3 regions of the Stenotrophomonas sp. STEN020 genome follow, and region 2 is predicted to be linked to each of the others. Evidence: predicted binding sites of a transcription regulator. Region 2 holds the regulator's gene; each other region holds the start of a gene.
What was found. Region 2 encodes FliA, which starts transcription of late flagellar genes. Its sites were predicted from a motif close to TAAAGTTTNNCNNNCNNNGGCCGATAA; they were not measured.

Region 1 (7,908 bases), 180 kb from region 2:
CGAGATGCCGTCGTTGGCGTTGCGGATAGCGACATCGGTACCGCGGATCTGCGTACCGAAGCGCTCGGAGATGGCCAGACCGGCCGCATCATCCTTGGCGCTGTTGATGCGCGAACCCGATGACAGGCGCTGGATGGTGGTGGCCAACGAGCTGCCGCTGGTGCTCAGGTTGCGCTGGGCATTGAGCGACATCGTATTGGTGTTGATTACTTGTGCCATGGTTGTGTCCTTAGGCGGTGGTGCAGGTTGCGTAGCCAACGCCTGCGTCGATCACGACCGACGCAGGCGCTTAGAGGTCGGCTTAGCGCAGCAGGCTGAGCACGTTCTGCGGCACCTGGTTGGCCTGGGCCAGCATGGCCGTACCGGCCTGCTGCAGGATCTGGGTGCGGGTCAGTTCCGCGGTTTCCTTGGCGAAATCGGTGTCCTTGATGCGGCTGCGCGACGCCGACAGGTTCTCCGTCGAGGTCTGCAGGTTGGCCACCACCGAGGTGAAGCGGTTCTGGATGGCGCCAAGGTCGGCGCGGGTGTTGTTGATCGAGCCAAGTGCGTTGTCAACCAGCGACAGAGCCTTCTGCGCACCGGTTACGGTGGACACGTCGATGTCCTTGACGTTGGCTTTGGTGGTGGCGGCGTCCGCGGTGTGGGCGAATGCGGCCGTGCCGCCAATGGTCAGGCTGATGTCGGCAGTAGCCATTGCGACACCGTCCTTGACCTGGGTCACAACGATCTTGTTGTTGGTGTCCAGCTCAGCCAATACACCGGTTTCACCGAGTTTGGAGTTGATCGCGGTGACGGCGGCCTTGTTCTGGTCGATCACGCTGGCGCCGCTCTTCAGCTCGATCTTGTCGAGGTTGACCGTGGTTGTGCCGACCTTGATGGTGCCGGTAAGGGTGCCGTCTGCTGCCAAGGCGCCGCCGGCATCAGCCAGCTTGCCCGTACTGAAGCTCGAACCACCCAGCTTGGCGACGGTCGCGTCGACGACCTTGTCGATGGCGATGGCCTGGCCCGCATTGGCGCCGACCTGGAACAGCTGGCTGGAGAACGAGCCGTCCAGCAGCTTGGTGCCGTTGAACTCGGACTGCTTGGCGACGCGATCGATTTCGCTGACCAGCTGGGTCACTTCAGCCTGCAGGGCCTTGCGGTCGCTGGCCGAGTTGGTGGCGTTGGAGGCCTGTACGGCCAGTTCACGCACGCGCTGCAGGTTGTTGCCGATTTCGCTCAGCGAACCTTCGGCGACCTGCGCCAGCGAGATGCCGTCGTTGGCGTTACGGATGGCCACGTCGGTACCGCGGATCTGCGTACCGAAGCGCTCGGAGATGGCCAGACCGGCCGCATCGTCCTTGGCGCTGTTGATGCGCGAACCCGACGACAGGCGCTGGATGGTGGTGGCCAACGAACTGCCGCTGGTGCTCAGGTTGCGCTGAGCATTCAACGACATCGTGTTGGTGTTGATGACTTGTGCCATGAGGAGGGGTCCTTGAGCGGTTGCACGTACGGTGGGTTAGGCGGTCCTGACGTGCTTCAGGAGCGACTCATGTCAGCGCTGCAGAAGGCTGAGCACGTTCTGTGGAACCTGGTTGGCCTGGGCCAGCATGGCCGTACCGGCCTGCTGCAGGATCTGGGTGCGGGTGAGTTCGGCGGTTTCCTTGGCGAAGTCGGTATCGCGGATGCGGCTGCGCGATGCGGACAGGTTTTCCGAGGAGGTCTGCAGGTTGGCGACCACCGAGGTGAAACGGTTCTGGATGGCGCCAAGGTCGGCGCGCACGCTGTTGACCGACTCCAGTGCCTTGTCGACGATGCCCAGCGCCTTCTGCGCGCCCACATAGTCGGAAACGTTCAGGGCCGCGACGTAGGTAGAGGTGGCGGTGGCTGCCACCGAGGTGGGGGCGGCAGCGGTGGAAGCGGTGAGGCCGAGCGCGGCGCTGGCGCTGATCACCAGATCGCGGTCTGCCTGAACCGGGGTCAGCTTCAGTGCGTAGGTGTCCGGGGTGCCGGTGGTGGTGACAACCTCGGCGTAGACGCCGGCCTCACCGATCTTGGAGTTGATCTGTGCGGCGGCCGAGGAGGCCAGCTCATTGGTGGTGCCGCCAGTGATGTCGCCGATGGTGACACCGTTGATCGTCAGCCCGGCGACCGTGGTCGGGGCAGCAATCGCGGGGAGGGTGCCGCCGGTGCTGGCTGCCGCGAACTTGCTGTTGCCCAGCGAATCAGCCTTGGCATTGACCACGCTGTCGATGGCGATGGACTGGCCGGCGTTGGCACCGACCTGGAACAACTGGCTGGTGAAGCTGCCGTCCAGCAGCTTGGTGCCGTTGAAGTCGGCCTGCTTGGCGACGCGGTCGATTTCGCTGACCAGCTGGGTCACTTCTGCTTGCAGAGCCTTGCGGTCGGTCGCCGAATTGGTGGCGTTGGAGGCCTGTACGGCCAGCTCGCGGATGCGCTGCAGGTTGTTGCCGACTTCACTCAGCGCGCCCTCGGCGACCTGGGCCAGCGAAATGCCGTCGTTGGCATTGCGGATGGCGACATCGAGGCCGCGGATCTGGGTGGTGAAGCGCTCGCTGATGGCCAGACCAGCCGCGTCGTCCTTGGCGCTGTTGATGCGCAAGCCTGAGGACAGGCGCTGGATGGTGGTGGCCAGAGAGCTGCCGCTGCTGCTCAGGTTGCGCTGAGCGTTGAGTGACATCGTGTTGGTGTTGATTACTTGTGCCATGGGTCGTCTCCCTTATGGAATCCCGTTGGTGAAGCGAAGTGCCGCCGTTGTTTTGTTTTTTCGGTCGTGCATATCGCTGGTGCAAAAGGAATAACGGCGCGCTGTCAACAACCTTTAGAAGGGAATTTCGTTTGCTTCCACGCGGTGCGCTGACGCCATTGCCAAACCCACCGGAAAAGCGAAGACGAAAGGCTGGATGCGGGGCGCTGCGCCCAGCCGCCTGGGTATCTGCGGGGTGGCGGATCTGCTCAGGCGGGTGCGCTTAGCGGCATGGAAGAACGGTACTTGAGCCAAAACGCAGAAAGGCCGCGATGCTGTGGCGTCGCGGCCTTTGGTGAACACGGTGTGGTTTGGCGGCTGGGGTCAGCCCAGGCGGCTGAACAGCGACATCTGCTGCATCTGCATGAAGATGGTCTGTGCCGCCTGCAAGGCGGTGCTTTCAAGTTGGTATTCGCTGATGGCGGCGGCGTAGTCGAGGTCGCGCAGTTGCGAGAGCGTGCCTTTGATCGTCACGTTATTGGCTTCGCGCATCGCTGATGCATCGTCCAGGGTCTTGAGCTGGGCACCGCCGGAGGCGCGGGCGTCGATCATGCGTTCCGAGGCACGGGCGACATCCCGCAGCGCGCCTTGCAGCAGGTTCTGCTGTGCCGCCATCTGCGCAGGCGTGCCGGTGTCGCTGTTCAGCGTGTTTATCAAACCATCCAGTGTGGCGAAGATGTCGCGGCTGGTGGCAGGTTGCACGTTGAAGCTGTCGCCGGCTGCGGCGTTGCCGTCGATGTGCAGACGCACGCCGTTGACCACAATATCCTCACCACTGGACGTGGTGCCGGTAGCGGTGACATTACCCCCCGCATCAAGTACTTCGTACTGGTCGGTAGCTGTAAAGCGGACGCTGAACGCGGTGCCGTCCCAACCGCCACTGCCATCACGGCCTACGTTGGTCAGTACTGCTGTGCCGGTATTGCCGGCGTTTGCCGCGGCATCCACTGCGCCATCGCCCGTGGGTATCCGCAGGAACACCTCGCTGCCGGGCAGCGCGTCCTTGGCGTAGGTGTCAGGCGCAACCTCTACCTGCCGCTGGGTCTGGTCGCCGCTGTAGACCACGTTGCCATTGACCATGCTGAAAGGTGGGCTGCCATCCTGGGTGCCGCCAAAGACATAGCGCCCGGTGCCGTCGGTGGCGTTGGCCAGCGCCAACAAACCATCGCGGATGGAGCTGATTTCGGCGACCAATGTCTTCTTGTCAGCGGCGGCTAGCCCGGGATTGTTGGCGTAGATGGTGAGTTCGGTTACCCGCCCCATCATGTCGTTGACCTGCGCCAAGGTGTTTTCCTGCAGGCCCAGCCGGTTCTGCACGGTACTGCCGTTGAGCTTCATCTGCTCCAGCGCGGCCAGGCTTCGGTCCAGGCCAACCGCGGTGCCGGAGGCGACCGGGTCGTCTTTGGCGGTGATGATTTTCTTGCCGGTAGCCAACTGTTGTTCCAAATGGGCCAGCTTGCGCTGTTTGGAGAGCATCAGGAAGACTGACTGGTCGTAGACCATGTTGCTGGAAATACGGTTGTTCATCTCAGCCCACCGCGCGCAGGATTGTCTGGAACATCGTGTCCGCCGTCGAAATCAACTGTGACGCGGCCTGGTAGGCTTGCTGCAGCCTGAGCATATCTGCGGCCTCTTCATCGAGGTTGACGCCAGACACCGTATCGCGGCTGGCTTGAGCATTGGCATGGATGACCTGCTGGGCTTGCAGCGAATAGTCCGCCGCACGGGCGGCCGAGCCCACCTGGGTGGTCAGCCCCCCCAGCGCGCCGTTGAGCGTCACGGTGCCACCGCTGAAGGCTTTCATGTCTTCTACGCCGGCAAGTTGCGAGGCATTGCCGTTGTCGCTGGAGCCGGCTGCGGTCTTGCCGATGTTGAAGCTGTCGCCGGTGGCTGGCTTGCCGTCCAGCACCACACTCCAGCCATTGGCGCTGATGGTCTGGCCGGGTGTGTACGGGAACGGCCCCGTGCCATCGATGGTGTACTGATTGGCGCTGGTGAACTGAATACTGGCCGGGTTGAGCAGCGCAGGGTTGGCAGCGTCGAGTACGTCGAGCTTGCCCAATACACCGCTGCCGGAATTGGACAGGTTGCCGGAGCCCCTGATCGGGTTGGCTGCGGCAACACGCGAAGGGTCAGTGATGGCAACCGACAAGCCGTTGGTGGCAGCGGCCGTTGGCTGCAGCAGATAGCGGTCGTTGGCTGAAGGTGTGCCGCTGACCACTAACTGCACGCCATTGACCACGAACGGGTCCGCTGCGGTGCCGGTGCCCGTCATCGGCACACCTGCACCGGTGTCGGCGCGATTGGCTTCCCAATTGGTGCCATTGAACTTGAGCAGCAGGTTCTGGCCATCCAACGCGGATAGATCGCCATAGCTTGCGGTCAGCGTGGCGTTGCCAGCGTTGCTGCTGTGTCCGCTGATCTGGGGGGGGGCGAGATTGAAAAAATCGGTGCCCATGTCGCCGTACAGGTCCATGCCTTCGCGATGGGCCTGGTTGAACGTCTGGGCCATGCCGACAGCAATGCGACCGAGCTCGGCCTGAGCCGGTGTCAGCACGGAATCGCGCACTTCCAGCAGGCCACCAATCTGGCCACCCATGGCTTTGCTGTCCATGGTCACGGTCATGCTCTGGGTTTTGATCGCCAACTGCAGGCGCTCTGGACGATAGGGATCGACCGCGGTAGTGACCTGCGATGCATTGTTGCCGACTACAAGGGCGTGGCCGCCAGCCGAGTAGACGTTCATGACACCGCCGTCCTGGATCACCGCCGTGCCACCGGTGAAGCCCACCAACTGCGAAACCAGCTGATCGCGACGATCCAGCAAATCCGGGGCGGCCGCCGCAGCGTTGCTGCCAACAGCGGCGTTGAGCTGGGCGATCTCGCTCGCTAATCGATTGACCTCAGTCGCCGCTGACAGCAAGCCGTTGTTGACCTCGCTGTTCAGTGAGTCGAGGTTGTTGGTGAGTTGTTTGAAGCGCGTAACCAACGTATTGGCACTGTCCAGCACATTGCGCCGGTCTGCGGCGCCCGATGCATTGGCCGACAAGCCACTGATTGAGTCGAAGAAGTTGGACCACACACCAGTAACCCCGGTGGCGGGATCCGAAAACAAGGCATCAACGCGGTCGGCCATGCCTGACAGCTGTTGCAGTCGCGCCAATTCGCCATTGCTGTCCAGCAGGCGCGATATCGCCAGCTGATCGGCTACGCGGCGGATATCGGTGATCTTGGTGCCGTTACCCACATCGCCGTAACCGACGTTGGTAGGATCTTGCGTCGCAAAATCGACCTTCTGCCGGCTGTAACCTTCGGTCTTGATGTTGGCCACATTGTGGCTGACGGTGGCCAATGCGCGCTGGAAAGCAAGCAGGGCACTCGTACCGGTGGAAAGAACATTAGACATGGACGGCTATCTCAACGACGGGTGATGCCGGCAAAGCCGGCGTTACTGGCAAAGGTCTGGCCCAGTCGCGCCCCGGCATCGCCGATGGCGGCGACTGCGCGCTCGATGGTGGGGCCAGCAGCAATGGCGGCGATCTTGGCGGCGTAGGCTGGATCAGTCGCATAGCCGGCGCGCTGCAGGCCTTGGGCGAAGCTGCGCACATCGCTGCCGGCGCTGAGTGCGGCCTGGTAGCGTGGGCTGGTCTTCAGCATGCGGACGTAGTCGCCAAAGCTCTCCGCCATCGAACCGTAGGCGCGGAAGCTGGCGGTCTCGTTGCGGCGCTGGCCGTTGACGTATTCGTGGGTGCCGGTGGTGGCGCGTTCGCCACTCCAACCGGTTGCCTTGATGCCGAACAGGTTGTGGCTGCTATCACCGTTATCGCGTTTGATATGGCGCTTGCCCCAGCCGGTTTCCAGTGCAGCCTGGGCGACCAGTGCGCGCGGATCGACACCGAGTTCGCGCGCAGCGCGTTCGGCATGCGGCCAGATGCTTGCGACGAAGCCTTCCGGGGTGTGCTTGCCGAGCTTGTTGGCAGCGACGTTGGCGGTGGTGGTATCAACCGCATCCCCACGCTCTGCCGCCGAGACATTGCTCCAGCGGTCGTTGCTCATCGCCCAATCGGCTGGCTGTGCAGCCACTGCAGTGTCCTGGTACGGGTTGGCATTGTTCAACGAGGCATGGAAGCTGCTGCTGTCACGGCCGGCAATCAGATCCAGTGCTTGTGCCTGCGGTGCCATGTAGGTGGACTGGTCATTGATGTTCAGCGAAGACAGTGGGTCCTCGCCGATTGCCGGCGCTGCACTCAGTGGCAGACCAGTGGCAGCGGGAGCGGCCAATTGATAGGCACGTGCTGCGGCGGCTGGCTTGATACTGGGATCTACCGGCGCCGTTGCAGCACCTTCTGTGCCGCCCAACTGACGCGCAATCATGGCCGACAGGCCGAGCCCGCGACCGCGCGTCATCGCCTCGGCAATACGTTGGTCGTACATCTCGCGGAACATCTGGTTTTCGCCCGGGAACAGCGAATCGCCGAAGCTGGCATCGCGCATGCTCTTGACCAGCATCTGTGCGAATTGGCCTTCCAGCTGGCGTGCAACCTTGTCGATCTTCGCCGGATCATTGGCGATGGCCGGATTCAGTTCCAGCGAAGGCGCGGCGATACGCATGTCAGATCACCTCAAGGTCGGCAGTCAATGCGCCGGCCTGCTTGAGGGCTTCCAGGATCGCGATCAGGTCACCCGGTGCCGCGCCAACTTCGTTGACCGCACGAACGATCTCGTCCAGGGTCGCGCCGCCATCAAAGCGGAACATGCGGCTGCCTTCGTTGCTGGCCGTGATTGTGGACTGTGGCGTGGCGACGGTCTGGCCACCGCCAAAGGCATTGGGTTGGCTGACCTGGGTCGATTCGCTGACGGTCACCGTCAAGGAACCGTGCGAGATCGCTGCTGGACTGACCCGCACCTGCGAGCCGATGACCACGGTGCCGGTACGCGAGTTGACCACGATACGAGCCGGCGCAGTGCCAGGCGAAAGCTCGACGTTCTCAATACGCGCCAGCATGCCGATGCGCGCACCGGGGTCAGTCGGTGTCTGCACCGAAACCGTACCGCCATCAACCGCACGCGCCGCACCTTCACCGAAGGTGGCATTGAGGGCATTGACCATCCGCGAGACGGTGGTGAAGTCGTTCTGGTGCAGGTTCAAGGTGATATCG
Region 2 (7,908 bases):
ACGCGCACGGTGTGCTCGGGCTCGGCGGCTTTTGCGGCAGCTGGTTTGGCTGCGCCTGCGGCAGGGCGCGCGGGTGCGACGGGTGCTGGGGCCGGCTTGGGCTTGGGCGCAGCAGGAACGGCCTGCACGGCGACAGCGCCAGGTGCGGCGCCGCCGTGCAGCTTGTCCAGCAGTGCTTCGAATTCGTCTTCGTCGATCAGGTCGTCGCCGGGCTTTGCCGCAGCGATCGGCTGGGCACCGGGGGTGCCGCTGCCGTGCAGTTCGTTGAGCAGGGCTTCGAACTCGTCTTCGCTGATCAGGTCGCTGTCAGCCGCAGGTGCAGCGACCGCTTGCACGACTGCGACCACTGGTGCGGCGCCAACATCGAACTGTGCGATCAGCGCAGCAGGTGCGTGCTCCGGTTCGGTGCCTGATGACACTGCGTCGAGCATGGCCTGCAGCCAGTCCAGCGATTGCTGGGCGGCGTCGAAATGGTGCGCCAGCAGGTCGGCTTTGCCGGCGCGGGCCATGCCGAGGGTTTCCTCTGCGGCGTGGCACAGTTCCACCATTGGGTGGATCGCCAGAAAACCGGCACCGCCTTTGAGGGTGTGGAAGCCGCGGAATACGGCGTTCAGCTGCTCGCTGTCTTGCGGTGCCTGTTCCAGCGTCACCAGCTGTTCGCCGAGGCGATCCAGGATCTCCTGCGCTTCGAGGATGAAGTCGGCGGCGATGTCGTCGGCAAAAGCACTCATGACTTACAGCCCCAGGTCCGAGAGCAGATCGTCTGCGTCCACCTGCGACACGGCATGGCGGTCCAGGCCATTGACGGCCGGCCCAGCCAAGCCCTGGTTGCGTGCTTCTTCTTCCGGCGGCGGCAGACCAAGCGCACCGAAACCTTCATGCACCCGACGGACGATGCCGACTACGCGGCGGATGATCTGCCCGGTCAGGTCCTGGTAGCTCTGGGTCAGGGCGACTTCGGTGAGGTTGTGGCGAATGCGTTCAAGGATTTCACCCTGTTCGGCATTCAGCCCGTCCGCACGCAGGCGTTCGGTCAGCGCGCGGCATTCCTCGGCCAGATCGAGCGTGCGATGGGTGGCCTGCTCGGTCATCTGTACCACATGGTCAAGGCGCGCGCAGGCATCATCCAGCTCGCCAGCTTCGCTGGGTACGCTGGGCAGTTCGCCCAGTGCCTGGCCCAGTTCGCGGGCAAGCCGGCCCAGGCCGGACATCATCGGCTGTGCGCGCAAGGCGGCCAGCGCGTCGATTTCCCGGCGCCAACCAGCTTCGTCGCCACTTTCCAATGCTGCCAGTGCGTCCTGCAGGCGCTGCACCAGGGCCGATTTGTCGCTCAATGCTTCGCCGAGCTGGTTCATCAGGCGCTCGCTGCCAGGCGTTCGAAAATCTTGCCGAGTTTCTCTTCCAGCGTCTGCGCGGTGAACGGCTTGATGATGTAGCCGTTCACGCCGCTCTGCGCGGCCTCGATGATCTGCTCGCGCTTGGCTTCGGCGGTGACCATCAGAACGGGCAGGGTCTTGAGCTTGGCGTCGTTGCGGATCGCCTTGAGCAGCTCGATACCGGTCATCACCGGCATGTTCCAGTCGGTGACGACGAAATCGAACGGCTGGCTCTGCAGCAGTGACAGCGCGGCATGCCCGTCCTCGGCTTCGGCGGTGTTGGTGAAGCCCAGATCGCCGAGCAGGTTCTTGACGATGCGGCGCATCGTCGAGAAGTCGTCAACAATCAGGATGCGCATGTTCTTGTTCAAAAGGCTTTCCTCTTCATGGTTCTTCGAGGCCGGCGTCAGCCGCCTCGAAAATCTTCAGTCGGCCACGCAGACGCAGTGTGGCCTGGCCGTGGATCTGACAGACGCGGGATTCGCTTACGCCCAATACCGCGCCAATTTCTTTCAGGTTCAATTCCTGCTCGTAGTACAGCGACAGCACAAGCTGCTCGCGCTCGGGCAGTTGGCCGATGGCCTTGCCCAGCTCGGCGCCGAACTGGCTGCGCTCCAGCACCTGCTGCGGGTTGGGGCCGCCGGTGGTCGGGGTGTCCAGCTCGCCCTGGTCTTCGATCCGCGATTCCAGGCTAAGTACCTGGCCACGTGAAGCGTCTTCGACCAGGCGCATGTATTCGGGCAGCGGCAGCTCCATCGCTTCGGCCACTTCGCTGGCGCTGGCCGAACGGCCGGTGCTTTGTTCGAGGCGACGGATGGTGGCGGCGGCATCGCGGGCGCGGCGGTGTACCGAGCGCGGTACCCAGTCGCCGCGACGGATTTCGTCGATCATCGAGCCGCGGATGCGGATCGATGCATAGGTTTCGAACGAGGCGCCCTGTTCGGCGTCATAGCTGCGCGAGGCCTCGATAAGCCCCATCATGCCGGCCTGGATCAGATCATCGACCTCGACGCTTGCGGGCAAGCGCGCGGCCAGATGGTGGGCGATGCGGCGGACCAGATCGGCGTGGCGGGCGATGCAGTCATTGGCCGCGCTGCGCTGGACTTCACGGTATTGAGCGGCTGCATTGTTCATGCCTTCACCTTCTGCTGGATGATGCGTTCCAGGAAGAACTCAACGCCGCCGCGCGGGGCGGTTGGGGCTTGCCAGCGCGCGGTGCGACGGGCGATTTCGTTGATCGCCAGCGAGGCTGGCGCGGAAGGATAGAGCTTGACCACCGGCTGCTGGCGCTGCACCGAAAGGCGCAGCCAGTCGTCCTGCGGCACGCAGCCCAGGTAGTTCAGCGAGACATCGATCAGGAACTTCTCGCAGACCCGCACCAGCTTTTCGTACAGGGCGCGGCCTTCGTTCGGGTCGCGGACCATGTTGGCGACGACCTGGATGCGGTCCACGCCGCGCTCGCGCGAGAGCACCTTGATCAGCGCGTAGGCGTCGGTGATCGAGGCCGGCTCGTCGCAGACCACCACCACGGTGTCCTGGGCGGCCTGGCAGAAGGTCAGCACGCTGTCGGTGATGCCGGCAGCGGTGTCGATGATCATCACATCGAGCTCGCGCTCGAGCTCGGAGAACACGTTGACCAGGCCGACGTGCTCTGCCGGCTGCAGCTCGGCCATGTGCCGGCGGCCGGAGGCGGCGGGCACGACCAGCACGCCGTTCGGGCCTTCGATGATCACTTCTTCCAGCGTGGCGCGCCCGGCGACCAGGTCGGCCAGGGTGTGCTTGGGCTGCAGGCCCAGCACCACGTCGATATTGGCCAGGCCCAGGTCGGCATCGAGCAGCAGGGTACGTTTGCCCATGCCTGCCAGTGCCACGGCCAGGTTGGCCGAGACATTGGTTTTACCTACACCGCCCTTGCCGCCAGTGACCGCGATGGTGCGTACCGGGCCGGCTGGTTCGTGCCGGGTTGCCGACAGTGGGAAGGTGTTGGTCAGCTTGGCGTACTCACGCGACTGCATTGTTCAACTCCGTGTTGCAGGGCATATCGGCCGCGCGGCGCAAATCTTCAAGGCGAAGTACGAGATTTGCGGCAGAGGCCCGATAAAGGTCTTCCGGAACGTCCTGGCCGTCGGTCACCCAGGTGATCGGCAGTCGGTGATCGACTGCCACCGACAGGGCCGAACCGAAGCGGCCGGTCTCGTCCAGCTTTGTCAGCACCACGCCCTGCGGGTTGGCGGCGCTGAAGCGGCGCACCACTTCGTCCATGTCCTGGAAGGCGGTATTGGCCGGCAGCACCAGCAGGGTGCGGATCTGGCCGGCGGCGCGCAGCCACTGCAGCTGGGCGGTGAGGGCGCGGTCGCGCTGGCCCAGACCGGCGGTGTCGATCAGCACCAGCTTGTAGTCGGCCAGCTTCTGCAGCAGCTGGTTGAGGTCGGTGCCGCTATTGGCCTCGTGCACGGCGATGCCGAGCTGGCGGCCGAAGCCGTACAGCTGCTCGCGGGCGCCGATGCGCTGGGTATCGGTGGTGACCAGGGCCACGTCGCGGGCGGCGTGGGCTTCGGCGAAGCGCGAGGCCAGCTTGGCGATGGTGGTGGTCTTGCCAGCACCGGTGGGGCCGACCAGAGCGATCACGCCGCCGGTTTCCATCGGGTCGACGGGGGCGATCGGCAGCTTCTTGGAAATCAGCCCCAGCATCAGACCGCGGGCGCGGCTGGGGTCGATGTCGGCCGGAATCTGGGTGGCGACGTCGCGGGCCAGGCCAGCGTCGAAGCCGTATTCGTCCATCAGGTCCAGCGCATTGGCGCGCACCGCGCTGCCGCGCAGGCGTTCATCGGTGAAGCGGTTCATCTCGCGCTCGATCAGATGACGCATGCCGGCTACTTCCTGACGCAGCTGGCTGAGCTGTTCGTCGTCGCGGGCGATGATCACCGGGGCGCTGGTCACTGCGCTCACCGGGGAGCTGGCCGCAACGGCCGCAGTTTCGGTGGTTTCAACAGCGCGGGTGACCGGCGCTTCCGCTGGCTGCGGGCTAGCGACGGCGGCGATGGCTGCTACCGCAGCGACCGGGGCTGCGATTGCCTCGATTGCGGGCGCGACTGCGACGGGTGCCACGGCGACCGGAACAGGGTTGAACACCGGTGCGACAGGAATCGCGGGGATGGCTGCGGCAATGGTCGGCTGCAGCAGCTCCGGCTCCGGCATCGGCGGATCGATGACAAAGCGTGCACGCGCGATCGGAGCAGGCGGCTCGATGGTGACGGCGGCGATGGCGTCGGCAAAGCTGGCCTGCTGGGTGACCGCGGGTGCGGCGGCCAGCGGAGCGACCGCAGCGGCGCTGCCGGCCGGACGGAAAGCCGGCACCACCGGCAGTTCGTCGGCACTGGCCGGCTGGGTGGCGAAGAACGTCTGCGAGACCGGTGCGCGCGGAGCAACCGGTTCGACTTCGGCGGACTTGAGCAGGCCGGCGAAGCGGCTGCCCGGTGCCAGCTCGATGCTGTTGTCGATGGAGCGACCGGTGGCGCCAACCGCCGAACGTGCCAGGGCGGCGACGGCCGAGGTGGTGGCGGTGACTGGTTCTGGTTCCGGTGCCTTGCGGCGGGTCATCGCGGCCATGATGGCTTCGGCGGCGCTGCGCGGCTTGGCCGGGGCCGGCGGTGCCGGGCGGCTGGCTTCCAGCGCCTGCTTAACTGCGGTCTCGTCGTAGTGCGCGGCCGCCACGATCTCCACACCTTCCTCGATCCGGCGGTTGGACAGGATCACGGCATCGGGGCCGTGTTCCTTGCGCACGAGGTTCATGGCGGTGCGCATGTCAGCGGCGACGAAACGTTTGATCTTCATGCTTTGGTACCGGGAGTGAGGCTGCGGCGAAGGAGTGGCGTTGGCGATGTCGAACATGGCGTGGCGGGCTCCTTCTTGCGGAATGGGTGCGGTGCAGCAGGTGTCTGGTTTCCGTCACCGGCATTGCTGACGGTGTCGGTTTTCGGGCTGCCTCAGCTGATCGTGCCGACCAGCTTCAGGCGTTTGTCTTCCGGCACTTCGCTGTAGGCCAGGACCGACAGCGAGGGAACGCTGTGGCGGACCAGGCGCGCCAGCGCGGCGCGGACCGGGGCCGGTACCAGCACTACAGCTGGCTCGTTGCGGGCCTCCTGCTTGCCGACGCAGTCGGCAAGGCTTTGATGGAGGCGTTCGGCGAGACCAGGTTCCAGTGCGGCGCCATTGCCTTGTGTTGACTCCTGCAAGACGCGTTCCAATTGCGGGTTGAGGGTGAACACCGGCAGCTCCGGCGAGGAGCCGGCGATTTCCTGCACGATGAAGCGGCCCAGCGCTCCGCGTACCGAGGCCGTAAGCGCGGCGGGGTCCTGGGTGACCGGTGCGGCTTCGACCAGCGCTTCGGCGATCTTGCGCAGCTGGCGGATCGGAATGCGCTCGATCAGCAGGTTCTGCAGCACGCGGGCCACGGTGGACAGCGGCAGCGCCTTGGGCGAGAGGTCTTCGGCCAGCTTGGGTGCGCTCTTGGCCAGGGTCGCCAGCAGCTGCTGGACTTCTTCATGGCCGAGCAGTTCCGGTGCGTGCTCGCGGATCAGGTGCGACAGATGGGTGGCGACCACGGTGGCGGGATCGACCACGGTGTAACCCAGTGACTCGGCATGGGCGCGCTGATGCGGTTGGATCCAGGTGGCGTCCAGGCCGAACGCCGGATCTTTGCCGGCAATGCCTTCCAGCGTGCCCATGGCGCTACCCGGGTCCAACGCCAGTTCGCGATCCGGATGGATGTCGGCGGTGCTGACCGGCACCCCGTGGATCAGCAGGCGATAGTGCGTGGCCGGCAGTTCCAGGTTGTCGCGGATATGCACCGGTGGGATCAGGAAGCCCAGGTCCTGGGTGAGCTTGCGGCGCACGCCCTTGATGCGTGTCATCAACTCGCCGCCCTGGGCCTTGTCGACCAGCGGAATCAGCCGGTAGCCGACTTCCAGGCCCAGCGGATCGACCGGGCGCAACTCGTCCCAGGTCAATTCAGCGGTGGGGGCGGGTTGCGGCTGGCCGAGGGCGTTCAAGCCACCTTCGTTGGCGCTGGTGTCGTTGGCGGAGGTCTTGGCGGCAGCGCTGGTCTCGCGCTTCCACAGTTTCCAGGCGATGAAGCCAAGGATCGCGGCCAGGCTGAGGAAGGCCAGGTTCGGCATGCCTGGTACCAGACCGACCAGACCGATGATGCCGGCGGTGATGGCCAGCGCGCGGTACTGGCCGAACACCTGGCCCATCATCGCTTCGCTCATGTCCTGCGAGCGCGAGGCGCGGGTGACCAGCATGGCCACGGCGCTGGAGACCAGCAGAGCAGGCAGCTGTGCCACCAGGCCGTCACCGATCGACAACAGCGTGTAAGTGGCCGCGGCGTCGCCGAAGGCCATGTCGTGCTGCAGCACGCCCACAGCCAAGCCGCCGAGCATGTTGATGAAGAGAATCAGGATGCCGGCAATGGCGTCGCCACGGATGAACTTGCTGGCACCGTCCATTGCGCCGTAGAAGTCAGCTTCCTCGCGGACTTCCTCGCGGCGCAGCTTGGCTTCCTCACGCGTCAGCAAACCGGCATTGAGGTCGGCGTCGATGGCCATCTGCTTGCCGGGCATGGCGTCCAGGATGAAGCGCGCGGTCACTTCCGACACGCGCCCGGCACCCTTGGTGATGACCACGAAGTTGATGATGGTCAGGATCGCGAACACCACGATGCCGACCGCGTAGTTGCCGCCGATGACGAATTCACCGAACGCGGCAATCACCTTGCCGGCGGCCTCATGGCCGTCCTGGCCATTGAGCAGGATCACGCGGGTGGAGGCCACGTTCAGTGCCAACCGCAGCATGGTGGTGACCAGCAGCACGATCGGGAAGATCGTGAAGTCCAGCGGCCGCTTCACGTACACCACGGCCAGCAGCACCAGCATGGAGATGGCGATGTTGAGGGTGAACAGGGCATCCAGCACTGGTGCGGCCAAGGGCACGACCACCATTGCCAGCAAGGCCAGCACGATCAGTGGCGCGCCCAGCCCATGACGCAACATGTCCAGTACGCGGCGGGCGGACAGGCCTGAGGTCTGGCTGCTCATCGGGTTGCTCCCTTGCCGAACTCATCAATATCGATGGATGCCATCTGCGGCATTGGACCGGTGCGCCATTGGCGCAGCTGGTAGACGTAGGACAGGACCAGGGCGACAGCCGAATACAGTCTCACGGGGATTTCCTTGCCGAGTTGGCTTTCCCGATACAAGGCCCGTGCCAAAGGCGGCGACGAGACGATGGCGACCTTGTTGCCGTCGGCTACCTGGCGGATGCGCAGGGCCAGTTCATCGACGCCGCGGGCGACCACGGTGGGGGCGTTCATGCGCCCACTTTCGTACTTGAGGGCGACTGCGTAGTGGGTCGGGTTGACCAGCACCACGTCGGCGGTGGGCACTGCTTCCATCATCCGGCGTTGTGACAGCTGCATCTGCATCTGCCGGATGCGGCCCTTGACCTCAGGGCTGCCCTCGCTTTCCTTCATCTC
Region 3 (7,908 bases), on a different contig from region 2:
TTCCAGATCCTCTTCATCCAGAGACAGCAATGACAGGTGTGAGTCCGAGTTGGGGGCAGGCATTGTCGGAAAGGTGAAAGGGCGCGGCAAAGTGGGGAAGATGTGCCAAACAGTCTGGGCGAGAAACCATCCACGCCCTGTGATGATGAACCATCGCTCAATCCGCTACTGCGAACTGGCACCGGGTTCATTGCAGCGTAAAGCTGTCAGTTGCACACTTCCACCATCAAAGTCCTCAGGAGCACGTCATGAAAACACTGACCGTTACCGGACTTGTCCTGGCCTGCCTGCTGGCCGCTGGCGGCGCCGATGCCAAGCCGCGCACCGTTTCCGATCCGCAAGCCCCGCGTGCCCTGCCTGCCGAAGGCCCGGTGCAGGTGCAGTGGACCGACCCGGCCCAGTTCACCGAACTGCGCTACAGCCGCAACCGCTGGGATGCCCAGCGTGGCGACTGGGTGGAGGATCTGGCCGAACACCTGCGCAAGCAGGCCAGCAAGCAGCTGCCGGAAGGGCAGAAGCTGGACGTGACCATCACCGACATCAAACGTGCCGGCGACTACGAGCCGTGGCACGGCCCGCGTCTGGACGACGTGCGCATCATGCGCGACATCTACCCGCCGCGTATCTCGCTGCAGTTCACCCTGACCGACGCCAATGGCCAGATCATCGACCAGGGCGAGCGCAAGCTGTCCGACACCGGCTATCTGCTCAACAGCAGCCTGCCCAACAATACCGACCCGCTGCGTTATGAAAAGCGTCTGCTCAATGATTGGGTACGCCGCGAACTGCAGAACGATCGCAGTACAGCAGGTTTGTAATTCGCAATTGGTAGATTGAAAAAAAGGGCCGCAATGCGGCCCTTTTTGTTTCACCTGTAGTGCCGAGCCATGCTCGGCAGAGGCTTCATCGGTGCTCTTGTAGGAGCGGCGTCAGCCGCGAAGCCCACAGCAACGAAACCGCGGATGTTCCTGCAACCGAATAAACCACCAGATTCACGGCTGACGCTGCTCCTACAAAGAAGGACGTGCTGCATCGCGGCCCCTCTCAGCTTCACCTGTAGTGCCGAGTCATGCTCGGCAGAGGCTTCACCGGCACCGCATCAGCAAAGAGCCAACCCCTCCCCAGCCCTCCCCTCCGCCTTCGACGCAAGGGAGGGAGCAAAAGCATCACTCCGACAAATACACCCGCGGCGTGCGCTTGAGGCTGCACGGCAACCGATAGGCGCTGGTATTGCAGCGCGGTGCCAACTCCGAGATGGTCGGTGCATTGCCCCACAACTGCACGATGCTGCCACGTGCGGCCTGCGGGTGATCAGTCAGATCCACGGTCAGCATATCCATCGATACACGGCCAATCAGTCGCCCCGGTACGCCGTCGATCAACACCGGCGTACCATTGGGTGCGAACTGCGGATAACCATCGGCATAACCCATCGCCACCACACCTACGCGCGTTGGCTTCTCAGCAACAAAACGCGCGCCATAACCCAGCGGCTCGCCAACGGCGAGTTCGCGCACCGCAATCACCCGCGATTGCAGGGTCATCACCGGGCGCAGCTGCGCGGCATGTGGGCTGGGCTGCGGATACAAGGGATCGGCGCCGTACAACATCAAGCCCGGGCGTACCCAGTCACTGCGCACATCCGGCCAACCCAACAGCGCCGGCGAATTGCACAGGCTGGTTTCACCTGCCAAGCCTTCGGTTGCACGGACGAAAACATCGAGCTGTTCGCGGGTGCGGTTGCTGTCCAGCTCATCGGCACGCGCCAGGTGGGTCATCAACACCAGCGGGCCAACCTGCGGCAGTGCGGTCAGGCGTGCATGCGCATCGCGGAATTCCTCCGGCGACAAACCCAAACGGTGCATGCCGCTGTCCAGCTTCAACCAGATCCGCAGGGTGGCATCGGTGTTGAATGCCTCCACTGCTTCCAGCTGCCACGACGTTGCCACCACCACCCAGAAATCGTGCTCGACGATCAGCGGCAGTTCGGCCGCATCGAAGAAGCCTTCCATCAGCAGGATCGGGCCACGGATACCCGCCTGACGCAGCTCCAGCGCTTCTTCGATGCAGGCCACGCCGAAACCATCGGCCTCGTCCTGCAGCGCGCGTGCGCATTTCACCGCGCCATGACCGTAGGCATCAGCCTTGATGATCGCCAGCGCCTTGCCACCGCCGAGTTGGCGAGCCAGCCGGTAGTTGTGGCGCAGTGCGTCCAGGTCGATCAGTGCCTGTGCCGGGCGCATCAGTGCTGGCCCTTGCCGTAGCGGAAGATATCCAGGCCTTCGGTGCTGATCTGCGGCTTTTTGCCGCTCATCAGATCGGCCAGGTAACGGCCGGAGCCGGCCGCCATGGTCCAGCCCAGGGTGCCGTGCCCGGTATTGAGGAACAGGTTGCTGTACGGGGTTGCGCCGATCACCGGGGTGCCGTCCGGGGTAGCCGGGCGCAGGCCGGTCCAGAAGCTGGCCTGCGACAGGTCGCCGCCATCCGGATACAGGTCCTTGACCACCTTCTCCAGCGTGGCGCGACGACGAGGTTCCAGCGACAGATCGAAACCGGCCACCTCGGCCATGCCGCCGACGCGGATGCGGTCCTCGAAGCGGGTGATGGCGATCTTGTAGCTCTCGTCGAGGATGGTCGAGTTCGGCGCCATCGCCGCGTTGGTGATCGGCAGGGTCAGCGAGTAACCCTTCAGCGGATACACCGGCAGCTGCATGCCCAGCGGTGCCAACAGCTGCGGCGAGTAGCTGCCCAGCGCGAGCACGTAGTGATCGGCGGTCTCGAGCTTGCCGTTGATGCGCACACCGGTGATGCGGTCGCCATCGGACTGGATCGAGGCGATGTCCTGGTCGAAGCGGAATTCGACGCCTGCGGCTTCGGCCAGCGCCGCCAGCTTGTTGGTGAACAGCTGGCAGTCGCCGGTCTGGTCTTCGGGCAGGCGCAGCGCGCCGACCAGCATCTCGGTCTTGCCGGCCAGCGCCGGCTCAACCCGGGCGATGCCCTGGCGGTCCAGCACTTCGTAGGGCACGCCGTATTCGCGCAGCACCTCGATGTCCTGCGCGGCGGCATCCAGCTGCTGCTGGGTGCGGAACAACTGGGTGGTGCCCAGCTGGCGGCCTTCGTAATCAATACCGGTGGCGGCGCGCAGCTCGTTGATGCAGTCACGGCTGTAGTCGGACACCCGCACCATGCGCGCCTTGTTGACCGCATAGCGGGCCGAGGTGCAGTTGCGCAGCATCTGCCACAGCCAGCGGTACTGGGCAATGTCGGCGGTGGGTCGGATCGCCAGCGGCGCGTGTTCTTCGAACAGCCACTTGATCGCCTTGAACGGCACGCCCGGGGCTGCCCACGGCGAGGTGTAGCCGAAGGACAACTGGCCGGCATTGGCAAAGCTGGTTTCCAGCGCCGGGGCCGGCTGCCGATCCACCACGGTGACCTCAAAGCCGGCCTGCCGTAGATACCAGGCACTGGTCGTGCCGATCACACCGCTGCCAAGCACCAGAACGCGCATTTTCATTCTCCGGACCACATCATTCCCTGCGCACGGGTGGGCAGGGGCTAGGAACCGCGCAGTATATTCAGGGTCAACCAGTGTTTTTAGCTGTATTGATATGCCTGATCAGGGTAATTTCCTGTTTCGTTCATCATAAGCAGAGCCGCCATGGCCACCCGCAGCCGCGAACTGGACAAGATCGACCGCAAGATCCTGCGCATCCTGCAGCAGGAGGGGCGTATCTCCTTCACCGAGCTGGGCGAGCGCGTCGGCCTGTCGACCACGCCCTGCACCGAGCGCGTGCGCCGGCTTGAACGCGAAGGCGTGATCACCGGCTACTACGCGCGGCTGGACCCCGCCTCGGTCAAGGCCAGCCTGCTGGTGTTCGTGGAGATCAGCCTGGCCTACAAATCCGGCGACATCTTCGAGGAGTTCCGGCGCGCGGCGCTGAAGCTGCCCAACGTGCTGGAATGCCATTTGATGTCAGGGGATTTCGACTATCTGCTGAAAGCGCGCATCAACGAAATGGCCTCCTACCGCAAGCTGCTGGGCAGCACCTTGTTGACCTTGCCGCACGTACGCGAATCCAAGAGCTACATCGTGATGGAAGAAGTGAAAGAGACCCTGTGCCTGCCAATCGAGTAGTGCCGAGCCATGCTCGGCAGGGGTTCTACCAGCAATCCCACCATGTAGCGCCGAGCCATGCTCGGCAGAGGCTCTACCGGTAATGCCCGATTGCCGAGCATGGCTCGGCACTACAAAAACGCTCTATCGGTAAAGCCTCTGCCGAGCATGGCTCGGCACTACCCGCCAAAGCCTCTGCCGAGCATGGCTCGGCACTACAGGTTCAGCGTGTGCCTGCTGGCGGCGGCACTACCTGCTGACCCAGACCGCTGGGCACGGTGTCGTAGTACCGGTTGGTGCGGGTATCCAATACCCGGCCAGGACTGGTCTGGCGCATCTGTGGCGCCGGCTGGCCCTTGCTGTCGTAGATCGGCCGCACGGGCTGCGCTGGCTGGGTGATCGGCTTCACCTTCGGTGTCGGTTTGGGCTTGGTGACCGGCTGTGACGGGAGCGGCGGCGCATCCTCGTACCGCTTGTCGGATGGCACCGCTACCGGCGGCGGCGAAGGCGGCGGCAGCGTCACCGGGCGCGTAGCGGTCGGTGGCGGTGGCTGCTGCAATTGCGCCTGTGCGAACAACGGCACGATCGCCAGCACGGCCAGCGTCAGACTTGTCATCCGTTTCATCGGCATCTCCCGTTCGTCCACCTGCCGAGCATGCGCCGGCCTAGCTTGCGCCGCCATGAATGCGCCCTTGGACTGGCCACTGCCCGCCCCTACCATTGATATCTGTCCCACGGATGCAGCGCCATGACCGCCTTCGACCTCACCCCTCCCAGCAACACCGAACGTGACGCCCTGATCGCCGGGCTCAGCAGCGAGGAACAGCGCGTGCTGCTGCATCACGGCACCGAGGCGCCGTTCTGCGGCGTGTTCCTGGATAACAAGCGTGACGGCGTGTACTGCTGCCGCCTGTGTGCGCTGCCACTGTTCCGTTCCAGCACCAAGTTCGACTCGGGCACTGGCTGGCCGAGCTTCTTCGCGCCGTTCGATCCGGCGCATGTGCGCGAGATCCGCGACATCAGCCACGGCATGATCCGTACCGAGATCGTCTGCGCACGTTGTGGCAGCCACCTGGGCCATGTGTTCCCGGATGGGCCGCCGCCGACCTTTGAACGGCATTGCTTGAACTCGGTGTCGCTGGGGTTTGTCGAGAACGGCCAGCCGTATCCGGACCCGCTGCAGCGTGGTGGTGCCGAGGCAGGGCCAGCAGCATAGGCAAGCGCGTCACCTGTAGTGCCGAGCCATGCTCGGCAGAAGCATTCCCTGTAGTGCCGAACCGTGCTCGGCAGGGGCTCCACTAGTAAAGCTTCAGCCGAGCATGGCTCGGCTCTACAGGGTTAGCTGCACCCAGCCGAGCATGGCTCGGCTCTACAGAAGCCGGGGCTCGCCGCCCGGCCTACAGATTTTCCGCTGACGGCCGACAACGGGATATCCCCTCCCCTTGTCTGCCCCCATGCTTATCATCGTCGGCCTGCTCGTTGTCATTTTCGCTGTCCTGGGCGGCTACGTCGGTGCGCATGGCCGCCTGGGCGCGCTGTGGCAGCCCTACGAGCTGGTGATCATCGGCGGCGCCTCGTTCGGCGCGTTCCTGATCGCCACCCCGCTCAAGACCGTCAAGCAGACCTTGCGGGCCACGCTCAGCGTGTTCAAGGGCCCGCAGTACAAGCAGCAGGACTACCTGGATGTGCTCAGCCTGCTCTATGAACTGCTCAACAAGGCCCGCCGCGAAGGCTTCATGGCGCTGGAAGAACACGTAGAGAACCCGCACGACAGCGCGGTATTCGCCAACTACCCGAAGGTGCTGGCCGACCACCATCTGCTGGACTTCATCACCGACTGCCTGCGGCTGATGATCGGCTCCAACATCGAGCCGCATGAGCTGGAACCGCTGCTGGAACTGGAACTGGAAAAACACCACCACGAGGCGATGGAACCGGCCCACGTGCTCAACAAGGTCGCCGATGGCCTGCCCGGCTTCGGCATCGTTGCTGCGGTATTGGGCATCGTGATCACCATGGGCTCGATCGGTGGCGACATCAAGGAAGTAGGCGCCCACGTGGCCGGCGCGTTGGTCGGCACCTTCCTCGGCATCCTGCTGGGTTATGGCTTCGTCGGTCCGCTGGCCGCGGCGCTGGAAGCCCGCGCCGAGCAGGACGCACGCATCTACGAATCGGTGAAGACCGCGCTGCTGGCCTGCCTGCGTGGCTACAACCCGAAGATCGCGCTGGAATTCGCCCGCAAGACCGTGCCCTCGGCACTGCGCCCGGGCTTCAGCGATTTCGAGCAGCACCTGAAGTCGATCAAGTAAGGCGCGCACCATGACCGAGACCAAACCCACGGTGATCGTACGCCGGGTGAAGAAAGTCCAAGGCGGCGGCCACCACGGCGGTTCGTGGAAAGTGGCCTACGCCGACTTCGTCACCGCGATGATGGCTTTCTTCATGGTGCTGTGGCTGATGGCCGCCACCACCAAGCCAGAGCGCGCGGCGATTTCCGAATACTTCCGCAACCCCAGCCCGTTGGCCGGTAGCAGCAGTACCCCGGCGCCGGGCATGGCCGGGCCTGGCGGCGCCAGCACCTCGATGATCAAGCTGGGCGGTGCCACCGATGTATCGCGCGGCAACAGCAATGATCCCTTCCAGAACCAGCAGGAAGCGGTACCCTCGCCGGTACAGGAGCGCGAGCGCGACAAGCAGCGCCTGGAAGCACTGAAGCAGGAGCTGCAGGAAGCGATCAGCAAGAGCCAGGCGCTGGAGCCTTTCAAGGACCAGCTGCTGCTCGACATCACCCCGGAAGGCCTGCGCATCCAGATCGTGGACAAGCAGAACCGGCCGATGTTCGACCTCGGCAGCGCGCGCCTGATGCCGTATACGCAGACCATCCTGGTGGAGCTGTCGCGCTACATCAACCAGGTGCCCAACCACATCAGCCTCACCGGCCATACCGACACCACCGCCTATTCCACCCAGGTGGGCTACGGCAACTGGGAACTGAGTGCGGACCGCGCCAACGCCGCGCGGCGGGCGCTGCTGGAAGGCGGCATGGACCCGGCCAAGGTGGCGCGGGTGGTCGGGTTGGCGTCCTCGGTGCTGTTCGACAAGACCAATCCGCAGAACCCGATCAACCGCCGTATCAGCATCGTGGTGATGAGCCAGGAAGCCGAAGCGGCGGCGCTGAACCAGGCCGACAGCCTGCCGGTACCGGTGGCCACCGTCGTCCCGGCGGCCGCTGCTACGGCCCCGGCTGATGGTGTCAGCGACGGCCCCGGTTGAGCCCTGTTCCGGCAGCAGGGGCCCGCTGCGCCTACAATGGGCGTCGTTTTCCTATCAGCCGAACAACATGTCCAAGCTCTCCAAAGCCAAGCGCGACAAGCGCAAGAAGCAGGCCCCGCGCCGCCCGTTCGCCCGCCTGAACGCCCAGCAGCAGGTGCAGAACCACGCCGTGCTGGTCAACGAAGAAGGCCAGGTCGTGGCCGCCATCGGCCTGCAGGGCACTGAGTGGCTGCTGGCCATCGGCGGCCAGACCATGGGCAATGCCGACAACCCGGTGCCGATGCTGGCCATGCTCAAGCACCTTGCCAATGTGCAGGAGAAGGAAGGCCGCAAGGTCACCTTGGAGTACTCCGCAGCACTGCAGCAGATGATCGACGACCTGGCTGCCGACGAAGGCAAGACCGCCGACGATTACCTGGCTGGTCTGGTGTCCGAGTTTGAAGGCATCGAAGGCGAAGAAGCTGCTGAAGTGGCTGATGATGTCGTCGCTATCGCCGAAGAAGTACCGGCTGACGACGACA

Region 1: a site for FliA is predicted at 2,801-2,827, ahead of ACVOLZ_RS01160 (flagellin). Genes of this name have one in related genera too.
Region 3: a site for FliA is predicted at 5,513-5,539, ahead of motA (flagellar motor stator protein MotA). Genes of this name have one in related genera too.

The regions. Positions count from the first base shown of each region.
Region 1 covers NZ_JBRREI010000001.1:282,235-290,142, forward strand. Annotated here, with positions in the region: gene ACVOLZ_RS01150 (flagellin) at 1-219, opposite strand, end outside; gene ACVOLZ_RS01155 (flagellin) at 302-1,465, opposite strand; gene ACVOLZ_RS01160 (flagellin) at 1,538-2,710, opposite strand; gene flgL (flagellar hook-associated protein FlgL) at 3,074-4,276, opposite strand; gene flgK (flagellar hook-associated protein FlgK) at 4,278-6,155, opposite strand; gene flgJ (flagellar assembly peptidoglycan hydrolase FlgJ) at 6,167-7,360, opposite strand; gene ACVOLZ_RS01180 (flagellar basal body P-ring protein FlgI) at 7,362-7,908, opposite strand, start outside.
Region 2 covers NZ_JBRREI010000001.1:105,663-113,570, forward strand. Annotated here, with positions in the region: gene ACVOLZ_RS00415 (chemotaxis protein CheA) at 1-731, opposite strand, end outside; gene ACVOLZ_RS00420 (protein phosphatase CheZ) at 735-1,355, opposite strand; gene cheY (chemotaxis response regulator CheY) at 1,355-1,747, opposite strand; gene ACVOLZ_RS00430 (RNA polymerase sigma factor FliA) at 1,761-2,510, opposite strand; gene ACVOLZ_RS00435 (MinD/ParA family ATP-binding protein) at 2,507-3,391, opposite strand; gene flhF (flagellar biosynthesis GTPase FlhF) at 3,378-5,210, opposite strand; gene flhA (flagellar biosynthesis protein FlhA) at 5,363-7,471, opposite strand; gene flhB (flagellar biosynthesis protein FlhB) at 7,468-7,908, opposite strand, start outside.
Region 3 covers NZ_JBRREI010000084.1:4,947-12,854, forward strand. Annotated here, with positions in the region: gene ACVOLZ_RS21170 (ATP-binding response regulator) at 1-63, opposite strand, end outside; gene ACVOLZ_RS21175 (DUF3016 domain-containing protein) at 249-818, shown strand; gene alr (alanine racemase) at 1,167-2,243, opposite strand; gene ACVOLZ_RS21185 (D-amino acid dehydrogenase) at 2,243-3,508, opposite strand; gene ACVOLZ_RS21190 (winged helix-turn-helix transcriptional regulator) at 3,659-4,135, shown strand; gene ACVOLZ_RS21195 (classical arabinogalactan protein 4) at 4,338-4,739, opposite strand; gene msrB (peptide-methionine (R)-S-oxide reductase MsrB) at 4,863-5,330, shown strand; gene motA (flagellar motor stator protein MotA) at 5,569-6,423, shown strand; gene motB (flagellar motor protein MotB) at 6,434-7,387, shown strand; gene ACVOLZ_RS21215 (hypothetical protein) at 7,455-7,908, shown strand, end outside.